Regions from separate parts of the Vibrio sp. 378 genome, predicted to be linked through region 2. Evidence: predicted binding sites of a transcription regulator. Region 2 holds the regulator's gene; each other region holds the start of a gene.
What was found. Region 2 encodes CRP, which controls carbon source genes, mostly activating them, when cyclic AMP is high. Its sites were predicted from a motif close to TGTGANNNNNNTCACA; they were not measured.
Positions count from the first base shown of each region.

Region 1: R7Q48_RS05295 (glycogen/starch/alpha-glucan phosphorylase) is a predicted target of CRP. The motif match lies at 1,615-1,630, and genes of this name have one in related genera.
Region 3: cytR (DNA-binding transcriptional regulator CytR) is a predicted target of CRP. The motif match lies at 2,599-2,614, and genes of this name have one in related genera.

Region 1 is NZ_JAWOUO010000002.1:415,307-419,598, reverse strand. It holds gene malT (HTH-type transcriptional regulator MalT) at 1-1,159, opposite strand, end outside; gene R7Q48_RS05295 (glycogen/starch/alpha-glucan phosphorylase) at 1,894-4,292, shown strand, end outside.
Region 2 is NZ_JAWOUO010000020.1:29,148-33,439, reverse strand. It holds gene R7Q48_RS22050 (hydrolase) at 1-201, shown strand, start outside; gene R7Q48_RS22045 (YheU family protein) at 235-447, shown strand; gene R7Q48_RS22040 (phosphoribulokinase) at 573-1,442, shown strand; gene crp (cAMP-activated global transcriptional regulator CRP) at 1,683-2,315, shown strand; gene R7Q48_RS22030 (DUF1338 domain-containing protein) at 2,452-3,243, opposite strand; gene astD (succinylglutamate-semialdehyde dehydrogenase) at 3,492-4,292, opposite strand, start outside.
Region 3 is NZ_JAWOUO010000009.1:34,922-39,213, forward strand. It holds gene hslV (ATP-dependent protease subunit HslV) at 1-427, opposite strand, end outside; gene ftsN (cell division protein FtsN) at 543-1,091, opposite strand; gene cytR (DNA-binding transcriptional regulator CytR) at 1,317-2,345, opposite strand; gene priA (primosomal protein N') at 2,649-4,292, opposite strand, start outside.

The DNA of each region.
Region 1 (4,292 bases), on a different contig from region 2:
GGTTAAACATCTTCCAGCCGAATTCGTTTAGGATCTCTACCACTAAGTCCTTATCATTTGATTTTTGTGCATGATGAATCGCTTGGTGCGGTGCTTTTTGTTGTAACCAAGCGATAGCAGCATTGCGGTGGAGATCTTTTTCTTGCTGAGGAATACGAGCTTGGCGCTCATGAGATAAAAACTCGCCAAATAAGTTATGGAACCGGAACCAGTTCTGTTCCCCTTCGAGCGGGTAAATGAATAAGCCGTAACGGTTAAGCGATTCAATCATTCCCAGTGCGTCTTCGCGTTGGGTAAGGGCAAACACTAACTCATCATTGAAGTGGTCAAGCACGGATACTTGCATTAAAAAGTGACGAGTTTCGTGATCGAGTAAGTCAAACACTTCTTCGACCAAGTAATCCCACAAGTGCGCGTGATTGAACTGCGATACCGACTCTACAGTTTGTGCCAATGTGCGGTTTTGATGTTGGGCTTGTAATGCGATCAACTGCATCGCCGATGGCCAACCTTCAACATAGGTTCTTAGGCTGTTCGCCATGTCTTCATCAATACCATCGGCGATACGCTGGTTAAAGAAGCGAGTGGTTTCTTCGGTATCAAACGCCAACATCTCGTTGCCGATTTCGATCATTAAATCACGAACACGTAAGTTTGCAGTGCCCAGAGGCGGCGCTGCACGACTGGTTACCACAACGGTGAGGTTGTCTGGCATGTGCTTTAAGAAGAAACGCATGGATTCATGGATTTCATCATTCGTGATTAAATGGTAGTCATCAAGCACCACGTAGCACTCTTGATGAAAGTCAGCCATTTCAGCGAATACTTCGCTAAATAGGGAGCGTAAAGACGAGATCTGACGTTTTTCCGCCAGTTTTTGTGCGTTAGCGCAACTGAAGTTAGTGGCTTTGTTTAATGCTTGAAGCAGATAGTTTACAAAGCGAAAGCCGTCGTTATCGCTGTCATCAATGCTGTACCAACCGACGTTTGGCTTATCGGATAGCCACTGCGCTGCCATTGTTGTTTTTCCGTAACCTGCTGGGGATCGGAATAAAACCAATTTGTAGTAAGGCGCTTGCTGTAGTAAGTCCAACACTCGTGGGCGCACGATGGCATTGTGCAGGCGTCCTGGTCGAGTAAGCTTAGATGGAATCCACATTAGTAGTTATGTCCTTATTTGTGTATACCCAAATGACTGCAACGTGATCATTCTAGTAAAGCCCCCTTGAAAGCCGTCTTACTGAATGATGTCATCAGCATCAAAAACACTGTTTGAATGCCAGATAATGTCGCTACTGTTGGGGCTTGCGTCCGTCTGAAAAACCATTCCATACGGTCACTTAGATATAAAAGCTAGCGAAAACTAGAAATAACTCACATCGCCTAATTCTAGTTTGTATAAAAAGCGTACAATCCTGTGAGCTGAGTGGGATGTTACGACATCAGAAATGTTCGTTACTTTGATCCACTTCCTAATTCTCAAGGGTTGATGGATTTACCATCAACTACGCCCTTTATTTGTGATTGTCGTCACTTAAATATCGTTTGTTTCGTTAGCGTTAAGATCGCGTTGCACATAGATTACGAAAAGTTCTTCTACGCTGACCGAGTTAATGTGACCGATATTACAATTTTCACATCATCAGATGAGTGGACTATAAAAAGCGTCATGAACGGGTTTTAACCTTTCTCACATTCCATTGTGATCAAAATCACTAAGAACTGGTGCAAAGTTCACTTTGTTGAGATTTGGATCACTAACCTAGCAATGGTACCCCCTCTACGCCCTCAGCCCTCCTCCTTCAAAGGATGAGAATTAGGAGGATGTTTATTCACAGAGGTAAATGCACGATGTATGGCAGATGAATTACCAAAAGACGTGAGAATTTCGTAATGAAACCTACTCAACAAAAACAATTTGACAAGAAGTCGTTCCAAGAAAGCGTAAAGAAACACCTATCTGTAACTTACGCTCATACGATTGAAAACGCAGACAGCCGCGCATGGTACCTAGCAATGGGGCATGCTCTGGCTGAATTTACTACTCTAGATTTGCTTGCGACAGAAGAAGATCCACGCATTAAAAGTGCGAAGAGCGTTAACTACCTTTCGCTAGAATTCCTTATCGGTCGTTTGACTGGTAACAACCTAATCAGCATGGGTCTGTACGAACAAGTAACAGAAGCAATGGCTGAACTAGGTTACAACCTAACTGATCTGCTAGAAGAAGAGCGCGACCCATCATTGGGTAATGGTGGCCTTGGTCGTCTGGCTGCGTGTTTCATGGATTCATGTGCGGCACAAGAATTCCCAACTGTCGGCTATGGTTTACATTACGAATACGGTCTATTTAAACAGTCATTCAAAGATGGTCGTCAGCAAGAAGCACCTGACGCATGGCGCGGTGTAGAAGGCTACCCTTGGGAAATTGCGCGTCCAGAACTTGCGCAAGAGATCGGTTTCTACGGTCACGTTGAAGTGATTAACGAGAACGGTAAAGAAGTTCGCAAATGGGTACCAGGTATGACAGTAAGAGCAATGCCTTGGGATCTTCCAATTGTGGGTTACGAATCAGACACGGTTTACCCGCTACGTCTTTGGGAATGTCAGGCGATTGCACCATTCTCACTAGCAAGCTTTAACAATGGTGATTACTTCGAAGCTCAGCACGCACTGATCGACGCAGGTAACATCACTAAAGTGCTTTACCCGAACGACAACCACGAGAAAGGTAAAACACTGCGTCTAATGCAGCAGTACTTCCACTCAGCAGCGTCTGTACGTGACATCCTACGTCGCCACGAAGCTGCGGGCTACTCGCTAGCGGATCTACCTAAGCAAGAGACTATCCAGCTTAACGATACGCACCCAACGATTGCGATTCCTGAACTAATGCGCATCCTGATGGATGAAAAAGGTTTAGCTTGGGAAGCGGCTTGGGAAATCAGCTCTAAGACATTTGCGTACACCAACCACACGCTACTTCCAGAAGCACTAGAGACATGGCCAGAGTCGCTAATCCAGCACCTGCTACCACGTCACATGGAGATCATTTACGAGATCAACCACCGCTTCCTACAAGACGTACGTGCAATGTGGCCGGGTGATGTCGCGAAGCAACAGAAGCTTTCTATCATCGAAGAAGGTTTCCACCGCATGGTTCGCATGGCAAACCTATGTGTAATCGGCTCTTACGCAGTAAACGGTGTAGCAGCACTTCACTCTGAATTGGTTAAGAAAGACCTATTCCCAGAGTTCCACGAAATGTACCCGACACGTCTACACAACGTAACGAACGGTATTACGCCACGTCGCTGGTTGAAGTTCTGTAACCCAGGTCTGTCTCAGCTTATCACTGAGAAAGTCGGCCCAGAATGGCCAGCGAAACTAGAGCAACTTGAAGGTATTGCGAAGTACGCTACTGACGCGACATTCCAAAAAGAATTCATGGCAGTGAAGAAAGAGAACAAAGAACGCCTAGCAACTTGGGTGAAAGAGAACATGGGTATCGAGCTCGATACTAATGCAATCTTCGATGTTCAAATCAAGCGTCTGCACGAGTACAAACGTCAGCATCTAGACTTGCTACACGTACTGTCTCTGTACCACCGTATTCTTAATGAACCAGGTTTTGAGTGTACGCCACGCGTTGTGTTCTTCGCAGCAAAAGCAGCACCGGGTTACCACCTAGCGAAAGAAATCATCTTCGCAATTAACAAGATTGCAGACAAGGTGAACAACGATCCTCGCATCGGTAACAAGCTGAAAGTGGTATTCATCCCTGACTACCGCGTGAGCATGGCTGAAATCATTATCCCTGCGGCTGACGTTTCTCAACAAATCTCGCTAGCGGGTAAAGAAGCATCAGGTACAGGTAACATGAAGATGGCGCTAAACGGTGCGCTAACTATCGGTACAATGGATGGTGCAAACGTTGAGATTCGTGAGGAAGTAGGCGATGAGAACATCTATATCTTCGGTCTAGATGTTGAAGGTGTGAAAGCGCTGAAAGCTCAAGGTTACAACCCATTTGATTACTACAATGCGGATCACTTACTCAAAGCGTCAATGGACTTGCTATTGGGTGAAGAGTTCACACCAGGCCAACCAGGCTTACTGCGTGCCACATACGACAGCCTGCTAGACGGTGGTGACCCATACTTATGTCTCGCGGATTTCGCCTCTTACGTGAAAGCACACGAAGACATGAGCGAACAATATAAAGATCAAGCTGGCTGGGCGAAGAAGGCCATTCTTAATACCGCCCTTGTTGGCAAGTTCACGTCAGACCG
Region 2 (4,292 bases):
TTCATGACCGATGATGTGATACCGAAGTTTGTTTTGCCAGATAACATTGATTACCGTCTCTTTGAACACGGTGGCCATGTTGGCTTCCTAACAGGAACGGCGTTAAAACCTAAGTTTTGGTTGGAGGAAGCGCTGCCCGCGTATTACGAAAGTATCGCCGCAGATTACCTTTCTGCTGTATCCAAGCAACGAACGCAGTAAACTAGCCGCTCATCATAAAAGTTAGAGGTATTTATGATCATTCCATGGCAAGACATTGCGCCGGAAACATTGGAAAACTTAATTCGTGAATTCGTCTTACGCGAAGGAACGGATTACGGAACCGTTGAGGTTTCTTTGCAAGACAAAATTGATCAAGTTAAAGCTCAATTGGAAAAAGGTGAAGCGGTTATCGTGTTCTCTGAGCTACACGAAACCGTCGATATTCAACATAAAACAAAATTTTAGACCCTTCACATTTTACCGTATCCCACTCGATGACAAGGTATTGTTACGTGCTATAGTGGGATATCGACCGTGCAGTAGTAACTCTACTGCACATTACAGGTAAGTAATTTTCGACAAGGTTTGTCATGTCAGCTAAACACCCAATTATTGCGGTTACTGGTTCGTCCGGTGCCGGCACGACCACTACATCTGAAGCCTTCCGTAAAATGTTCAATATGATGAACGTTAAACCCGCATGGGTTGAAGGCGATAGCTTCCATCGCTTTACTCGCCCAGAAATGGACATCGAAATTCGCAAAGCCCGCGAGCAAGGTCGACACATTAGCTACTTTGGCCCACAAGCTAATGACTTCCCGGGATTAGAAGAGTTTTTCCGTAAGTTCGGGCATGATGGTACTGGCAGCGTGCGCCGTTATCTGCACACGTTTGACGAAGCGGTTCCCTACAATCAAATGCCAGGCACGTTTACACCGTGGCAAGACTTACCCGAAAACAGCGACGTGCTGTTTTATGAAGGGTTACATGGTGGCGTGGTCGATGGCGATGTTAATGTTGCTCAACATGTGGATTTCTTAATTGGCATGGTGCCGATTGTGAACTTAGAGTGGATCCAAAAATTCGTACGTGACACTCGCGATCGCGGCCATTCGCGTGAAGCGGTAATGGACTCAATCGTGCGATCCATGGACGATTACCTCAACTATATCACTCCGCAGTTTTCTCGTACTCACATCAACTTCCAGCGCGTACCGACCGTTGATACTTCCAACCCACTTAATGCAAAAGGCATCCCTAGTTTGGATGAGAGTTTTGTGGTGATTCGCCTACGCGGTATCAAGAATGTCGACTTCCCATATCTGCTGGCCATGATTGATGGCTCATTCATGTCACGCCACAACACGATTGTCGTACCCGGCGGTAAGATGAGCTTTGCAATGGAGCTCATAGTTCGGCCTATCCTACAACAGCTCATCGAAACAGGGAAAATTGGCTAAAAACCTGCCTGCGAAGATGTTTACTTTTCATACCGTGATCATGTGCACAGTTTTGCTTACAAAATCTCAATCATGGCACGATTAAAATCAAGAAATCGTTTTCGAAAAAGGATACTATTTCTTACCGAAACACAAGAGAGCTTGCAGCATATAAAAAGTGCTCTTATTCTAGTAGGCCTAATTCAGGCTTAGCTAAAATATGGATAGCGCAAGCGTACCCTGCAGAGGAAGTGAGATATTATGGTTCTAGGTAAACCTCAAACCGACCCAACATTAGAGTGGTTTCTTTCACACTGTCATATTCATAAGTACCCTTCAAAGAGCACGCTAATTCACGCGGGCGAAAAGGCAGAAACTTTGTACTACATCGTTAAAGGTTCTGTTGCGGTTCTTATCAAAGACGAAGAAGGTAAGGAGATGATCCTTTCTTACCTAAACCAAGGAGACTTTATTGGTGAACTTGGTCTATTCGAGGAAGACCAAGAGCGCACAGCTTGGGTTCGTGCTAAATCTCCTTGTGAAGTTGCTGAAATTTCTTTCAAGAAGTTCCGTCAGCTTATCCAAGTAAACCCAGACATCCTAATGCGTCTTTCTGCGCAGATGGCTCGTCGTCTTCAAGTAACTAGCCAAAAAGTGGGTGACCTGGCGTTCCTAGACGTAACTGGTCGTATCGCTCAGACGCTTCTGAACCTTGCAAAACAACCAGACGCAATGACTCACCCAGACGGCATGCAAATAAAGATCACTCGTCAAGAAATCGGTCAAATTGTTGGCTGTTCTCGTGAGACAGTAGGTCGTATCTTGAAGATGCTAGAAGAGCAGAACCTAATCTCTGCTCACGGTAAAACCATCGTGGTTTACGGTACTCGTTAATCTCGAACTAGAGTGACACGAACAAAATTATAAAAGCCACCAATGGCAACATTGGTGGCTTTTTATTTGCTCATGACCAAATGAGATAGGGTGCAGCGAACACTAATGAGTAAGCTTAACAGGTTAACCCTAAAACTTAGCCATTCGTACTTTCAAAGATTTTGTCAGCTGAAGCAGCCACGAAACCTGGGTACAAATCACCATTTTCCATCGGATAGCGCTTAGCAAATTCATAAAACCCGCCAGGGATAATTTCAGTGCCTTCGCTAAAACGAACCGCTACTTTATCTGCCATGGTCGATGACTGCTCTAGCAACACCTCAGGAGTGCCCTTCACTTCACCACCATTTTCATTAATGGTAAACCCAGCGGTACGCAGATGATTGTTTACCTGCTTCACTTCTTCATATTCATTGAGCTGGTTAACGCTCACCGTGAAGTGGTTTGCTCCGTAACCATGCGCCGCAAGCCAAGATGCGTACTCACTTTCTTTAGCCAACGTTTGGTAATCAGCAAAGCTTAAATCCCACAAGCGTCCACCATGTAAGAATGCGCTATCGTTCAGCTTGTCAGCATCGACTTGTGCCACCAAATTTTTCACAATCTCTTGTAGCTCAGGCGAGCACTCTTCAACTTTTAGCTCACTAATAAATACTTTAGGTTGCTTCGGATCTGGGTGCTCATAGTGCTTAGCAACCAGCTTTTTGCTTTCGAAAACGTAATCACCACACGCCTTGTAACCAATAGCTACAAATGGCTTAGCTAGAGTTTCAATACCAAGAGGCGCGATATTGAAGGTACGTAAAGCTATATGATCATTAATCAGAGGCTCATCTTCTTGAAGCAGCTGATGCACTTTAGCAGCCGAAGGGCAAAGACGTTGAATGTAATCTTGCCATAGCGATTCAAATAACACATCGGGCGTCATAACGACTCCTTGTTACGAGATGTAGAGTTTAAAGGTAAGCGGAAGTTGGCTGCTCGTTCACAACAAGAGTTGTCCAGAATAATGAACGAGCAACCATCAACCTGTGACGGTAAATGCCAGTCAGTCAACACGCTTTTCCGAGTCTTTGCTCACTTTTCGTGTTCTGCCAACGATCACTACAACCCATACCTAAATGATGCGCCGGCAAGGTGAGCCGCAATGCATAGTTGCGACTCTATAATAAAAACTTATAGCGCTACACCTGGACTCAATGTTGCAGGCAAGACAGTTTCTTGACCTTCCATTGATGCCATTGGGTACGCACAGTAATCTGCTGCGTAGTAAGCGCTTGGGCGCAAGTTACCCGACGCCCCCGGACCACCAAATGGCGCATCACCGCTTGCACCAGTGAGCTGGCGGTTACGGTTCACGATACCTGCACGAATGTGGTCAACGAAGTATTCCCACTCTTGGTCGTCGGTTGAAACCAAACCAGCAGATAAGCCAAAGCGCGTATCGTTTGCTAGCGCCACGGCTTTATCTAATCCTTCGTAGCGCACCACTTGCAGAAGTGGGCCGAAGTATTCTTCATCTGGTAACTCAGCAATGTTCGTTACATCAATGATGCCAGGAGAAACAAACGCCGCCTCTCCTGCTTTCGCTTCAATCAAGCTTTCACCGCCAAGAGACTGTAGATTAGCTTGTGCGTCAAGAATAAACTTGGCTGCCGCGACCGAAATTTGCGGTCCCATAAATGGCGCAGGTTCTGCAAATGGTTGGTCTACGCGAATATTGCGTGTCGCTTCAACGAGTTTGGTGATAAGCGCATCGCCTTTTTCACCCAATGGCACATACAAACGACGAGCACACGTACAACGCTGCCCAGCACTGATAAACGCTGACTGGATGATGGTGTAAACCGTGGCATCCAAATCACCATATTTATCAGAGATCACCATCGGGTTATTACCACCCATTTCTAGTGCGAGCATCTTGCCCGGTTGACCCGCAAATTGACGGTGTAATACATGCCCCGTATTTGCGCTACC
Region 3 (4,292 bases), on a different contig from region 2:
GATCTGTGTTTTCTAGTAGGGCGGTTGCGGCAGCTTGTGCGTAAGCACCACCAGAGCCAATCGCAATCAGGTCGTGTTCTGGCTGTACGACATCACCATTACCGGTAATGATTAACGATGCGGTTTCGTCGGCAACGGCAAGTAAGGCTTCGAGCTTGCGCAAAGCACGATCGCTACGCCAGTCTTTGGCTAGCTCAACTGCCGCTTTGGTTAGGTGACCTTGGTGCATTTGCAGTTTGCTTTCGAAGCGCTCAAAAAGGGTGAAGGCATCCGCAGTACCGCCGGCAAAGCCCGCTAGTACTTGGTTGTTGTATAGGCGGCGAACTTTGCGCGCATTACCTTTCATTACGGTATTGCCTAGAGATACTTGGCCATCACCCGCGATGACGACTTTATTATTTCGACGTACAGATACAATGGTAGTCACAGTCGACCTCTTGATTATTTCTCTTTGGATTTAATTCAGTATATGGGGGAGGAGAAATGGGGATTCAAGGGGGCAAAAAGAAAGGCCCTAGGATCTTAGCTCCTAGGGCCTGAGTTTAAAGATTTTCTTTCCAAATCGCACACGGCTCGATTTTCGCGCGTTGCAGTTTATGACGGTCACGTTCTGCATCACGTTTGAACTTATACGGACCTAGCACCACGCGATACCATGAACTGCCTTCTTTCTTACGAATCTTGCTCGACATCCCTTGGAACGCGATTGCAAGCTTGCGCTCTTCGGCTTGTGCCTGAGTTTTGTACGCGCCACACTGCATGATGTAAGGAATTTTAGAAACTTCAATTTCTTTGGCCACAACTTCAACTTCACGTTTCGGTAGTGACTCAACATATTCCCATTTTTCTTCTGGTGGTGGCGGCAAGTCTTTTTTCGGCTTTGGTTTGCTTACAGTGGTTGTTGGCTGCTTCACAACTGGTTGTTTAGGTTCTGGGTCGCTACTCAAAAGGTAAAGACCATAGCCAAAACCGCCCACGAGCAAGATAGCGAGCAGGCCACTGCGCCAAGGTTTTTTTCTTCTCGGCGGCTGTTTTTTTGTCGACTTTTTTGGGGCGCCTCGCCCCCGTCTTACATAATCTCTATTTGCCACGGTTATTTCTGGTCATCAAGGATTCTTGCAAATATGTTAATCCAGAACGAGTTGAGAAAACACCCTATTGATAGAATCTTGATAGCTAAAGCGCGACAACGCCCGAGTGTAGGAGTGTGTTTCCGTTCTCGCTTACATTTATTCAGGGATACACAAAAAGCAGGAGGGGTAAATAAAAAAGCGGCGCCTTAGCACCGCTTTGGGGATGAATACCTAATCTTTAGGTTAAGGGCGCTGTGGTGGCGCTGCACTTCCACGAATGACGAGATTAGTTTCAAGCAGACGCGAGCCTGAATGCACGTCGTGGCCTTTTAACATCTCGAGCATCATTAGCATCGCTTGTCGACCAATCTCATAGCGAGGTTGAGAGATGGTGGTCAACGGTGGATCGCAGTACTGAGCGAAGTTAATGTCATCAAAGCCCACAACAGAGAGATCTTGCGGTACTCGTAAGCCAAGCTTTTTCGCTTCTTGAATTGCGCCGATGGCCATTGTGTCACAGTGACAGAAAATAGCCGTTGGTGGTTCTGGCAATTCGAGCAGTTTACGAACGGCTTTTGCTCCGCCATCAAAAGAGAACTCAGTAATGACACTATATTGTGGATCTTTATTGATGCCGGCACGGCGCAGGGCTTGTTGGTAGCCTTGCTGGCGGAACTGACACAATATTGCTGTGTCTGGTCCAGAGATTTGAGCAATGCGTTTATGACCTAATTGAGTCAGGTAATTCACCGCTTCAAATGCTGAGGTCAGGTTATCAATATGTACTGTCGGAAGCTCGAGCTCTGGCGCAAATTCACACGCCATTACCATCGGAGGTAAGTTCTTTTGCTCTGGCTTACTGACATCGAATGGTAGATCTGTACCAAGCAGTAGCATTCCATCTGCCTGCTTAGTAAATACGAGGTTAACGAAAGAGCTTTCGCGTTTCTTCTGTTGTCCGCTATCACCCAACAGGACTAGATAGCCATGTTCCATGGCTGCATCTTCAATACCGCGAATAATTTCAGAAAAATAAGGATCACAGATGTCGGGAACGATAGTAACAATGGTTTTTGATTCGTTTCTACGTAAGTTACGTGCTAATGAGTTTGGAGAATAACCCGCTTCAAGTACGGCATCTTCTACTCTCTTTCTTGTAGAAGAAGAGACTTTCTCTGGATTCATTAAGGCTCGAGATACCGTAGCCGTAGACACTCCCGCAAGCTGGGCAACATCCTTCATTGTCGCCATAGTTTTTAACCTCTCATTTATTTTTTGCCAAGATGACGTTATTCCGGTTTGAAATCAGAGTAATCAAACCGAGTTAGAGCTGTGTTTGCTCTTCGCTCAGTTCGTGTTAACGAGTGGGAAAATGGATTCTTCACCGCGATATCAATTTGTGGGAATAGTCATTGTTTTAATCTAAGCCTGTGCAAACAAGTCACTTTAGACTTTTCTAATTTGGATAGTCTATTCATTTCTAAAGTGAAAGTTACGGTCTGTTTAACAAAAATTGTAATCTTGGTGTGATTCTGGTCACATTAAATGGTAATTCATTACATAGTTAAACGTTTGCTAGCTGAGATCTTGTGGTTCTATGTCTAAATTCCAGCGCACTTTCTTAGCATTTGGCAACAACTCAATAGCAGGTTTGGCACTGGTTAATAACTTTTGCATCAATGAACGATGCTGAGTTTGCAGTAATAGTTGCCAACGGTATTTACCAGCCCGCTTGGCCAAAGGTGAAGGAGTAGGGCCTAACACCATGCAGGAATCATCGAACAGAGGGTGTGACTCTAACGTAAAGCGAACCTGACGCAGGAAGTCTTCAACTACCTCACTTTGGTTCGCCTCTGCTTTAAACAGAGTCAAGAAACTATAAGGCGGAAGCTGAGCCAGTTTGCGTTCTTCCAGAGCAGTCATAGCAAAGTGGCGATAGTCTTTTTGAAGTAGGGCCTGCAGCAAGCTGTGCTCAGGATGGTGGGTTTGTAGGATAACCTCGCCAGGTTTACTTGCGCGGCCGGCACGACCTGCGACTTGAATAAACAACTGCGCTAGTCGCTCGGAAGCGCGGAAGTCACTACTATAGAGAGAGCCATCAACATCCAAAAGAGCAACGAGCGTTACATTTGGAAAATGGTGCCCCTTAGCCAGCATTTGGGTGCCAATCAGAATTTGATGTTCACCTTTACGAATCGATTCAAGGGCATCTTCCAAACTACCTTTGCGGCGTGTGCTGTCTCTGTCGATGCGAATGGCGTTGTATTCTGGAAATAACTGAGCCAATTGTTGTTCGAGTTGTTCCGTTCCTACGCCGACGGTAACCAGTTGAGTTGAACCACACCCCTGACACTGATGAATTACCGGTTGTTGTGAGCCGCAGTGATGGCAGCGTATTTCGTTGCTGTAATGGTGGAACGTGTAGTACGCATCACAGCGTTTACATTCTGCAATCCAACCGCATTCATGGCACATCAAAGCGGGCGAAAAGCCTCGGCGGTTAAGAAACAACATTACTTGATTGCCAGCTTTTAAATGCTTGCGCATCTCGGCAATCAGTTGGGCAGATAAGCCACTTTCTAAATACTGACCTTTTACATCTAACACTTTATTAGTGGTTGGCACGGCAGAGCCAGCTCGTTGGGTTAGTGTTAAATGGTGATATTTGCCTGACAAGGCATTGTGCAATGTCTCCAGTGCAGGTGTGGCTGAGCCCAGAACAATCGGAACTTGTTCTTTATGAGCGCGCATTACAGCAACATCGCGTGCATGATAACGCAAGCTATCTTGCTGTTTGTAAGAGGTGTCATGTTCCTCGTCCACAATGATAATCCCGAGATCAGCAAAAGGCGCGAGTAGGGCAGAGCGTGTGCCGATAATGATTCCGGCCGCTTTGTCGCGTGCAGAAAGCCACGCATTCAGACGCTCCGTCTCGTTTAACCCGGAGTGGATGACGTCAACTGGCACATTAAAACGGCGTTTAAAGCGGTTGATGGTTTGGGGCGTTAAGCCAATCTCTGGTACTAAAACCAAGGCTTGTTTCCCTTGCTCTAAAACTGGCTTGATAAGGTTGAGGTACACTTCTGTCTTACCTGAGCCCGTGACGCCTTCTAATAAATAGGAGGCAAAACCTGTTTGGCTATTTACACTCGCAATAGCCAGCGCTTGTTCGTGGTTGAGCTTTGGCTTTTCGACGTCGCATTCAACGTGCTGTCCCCA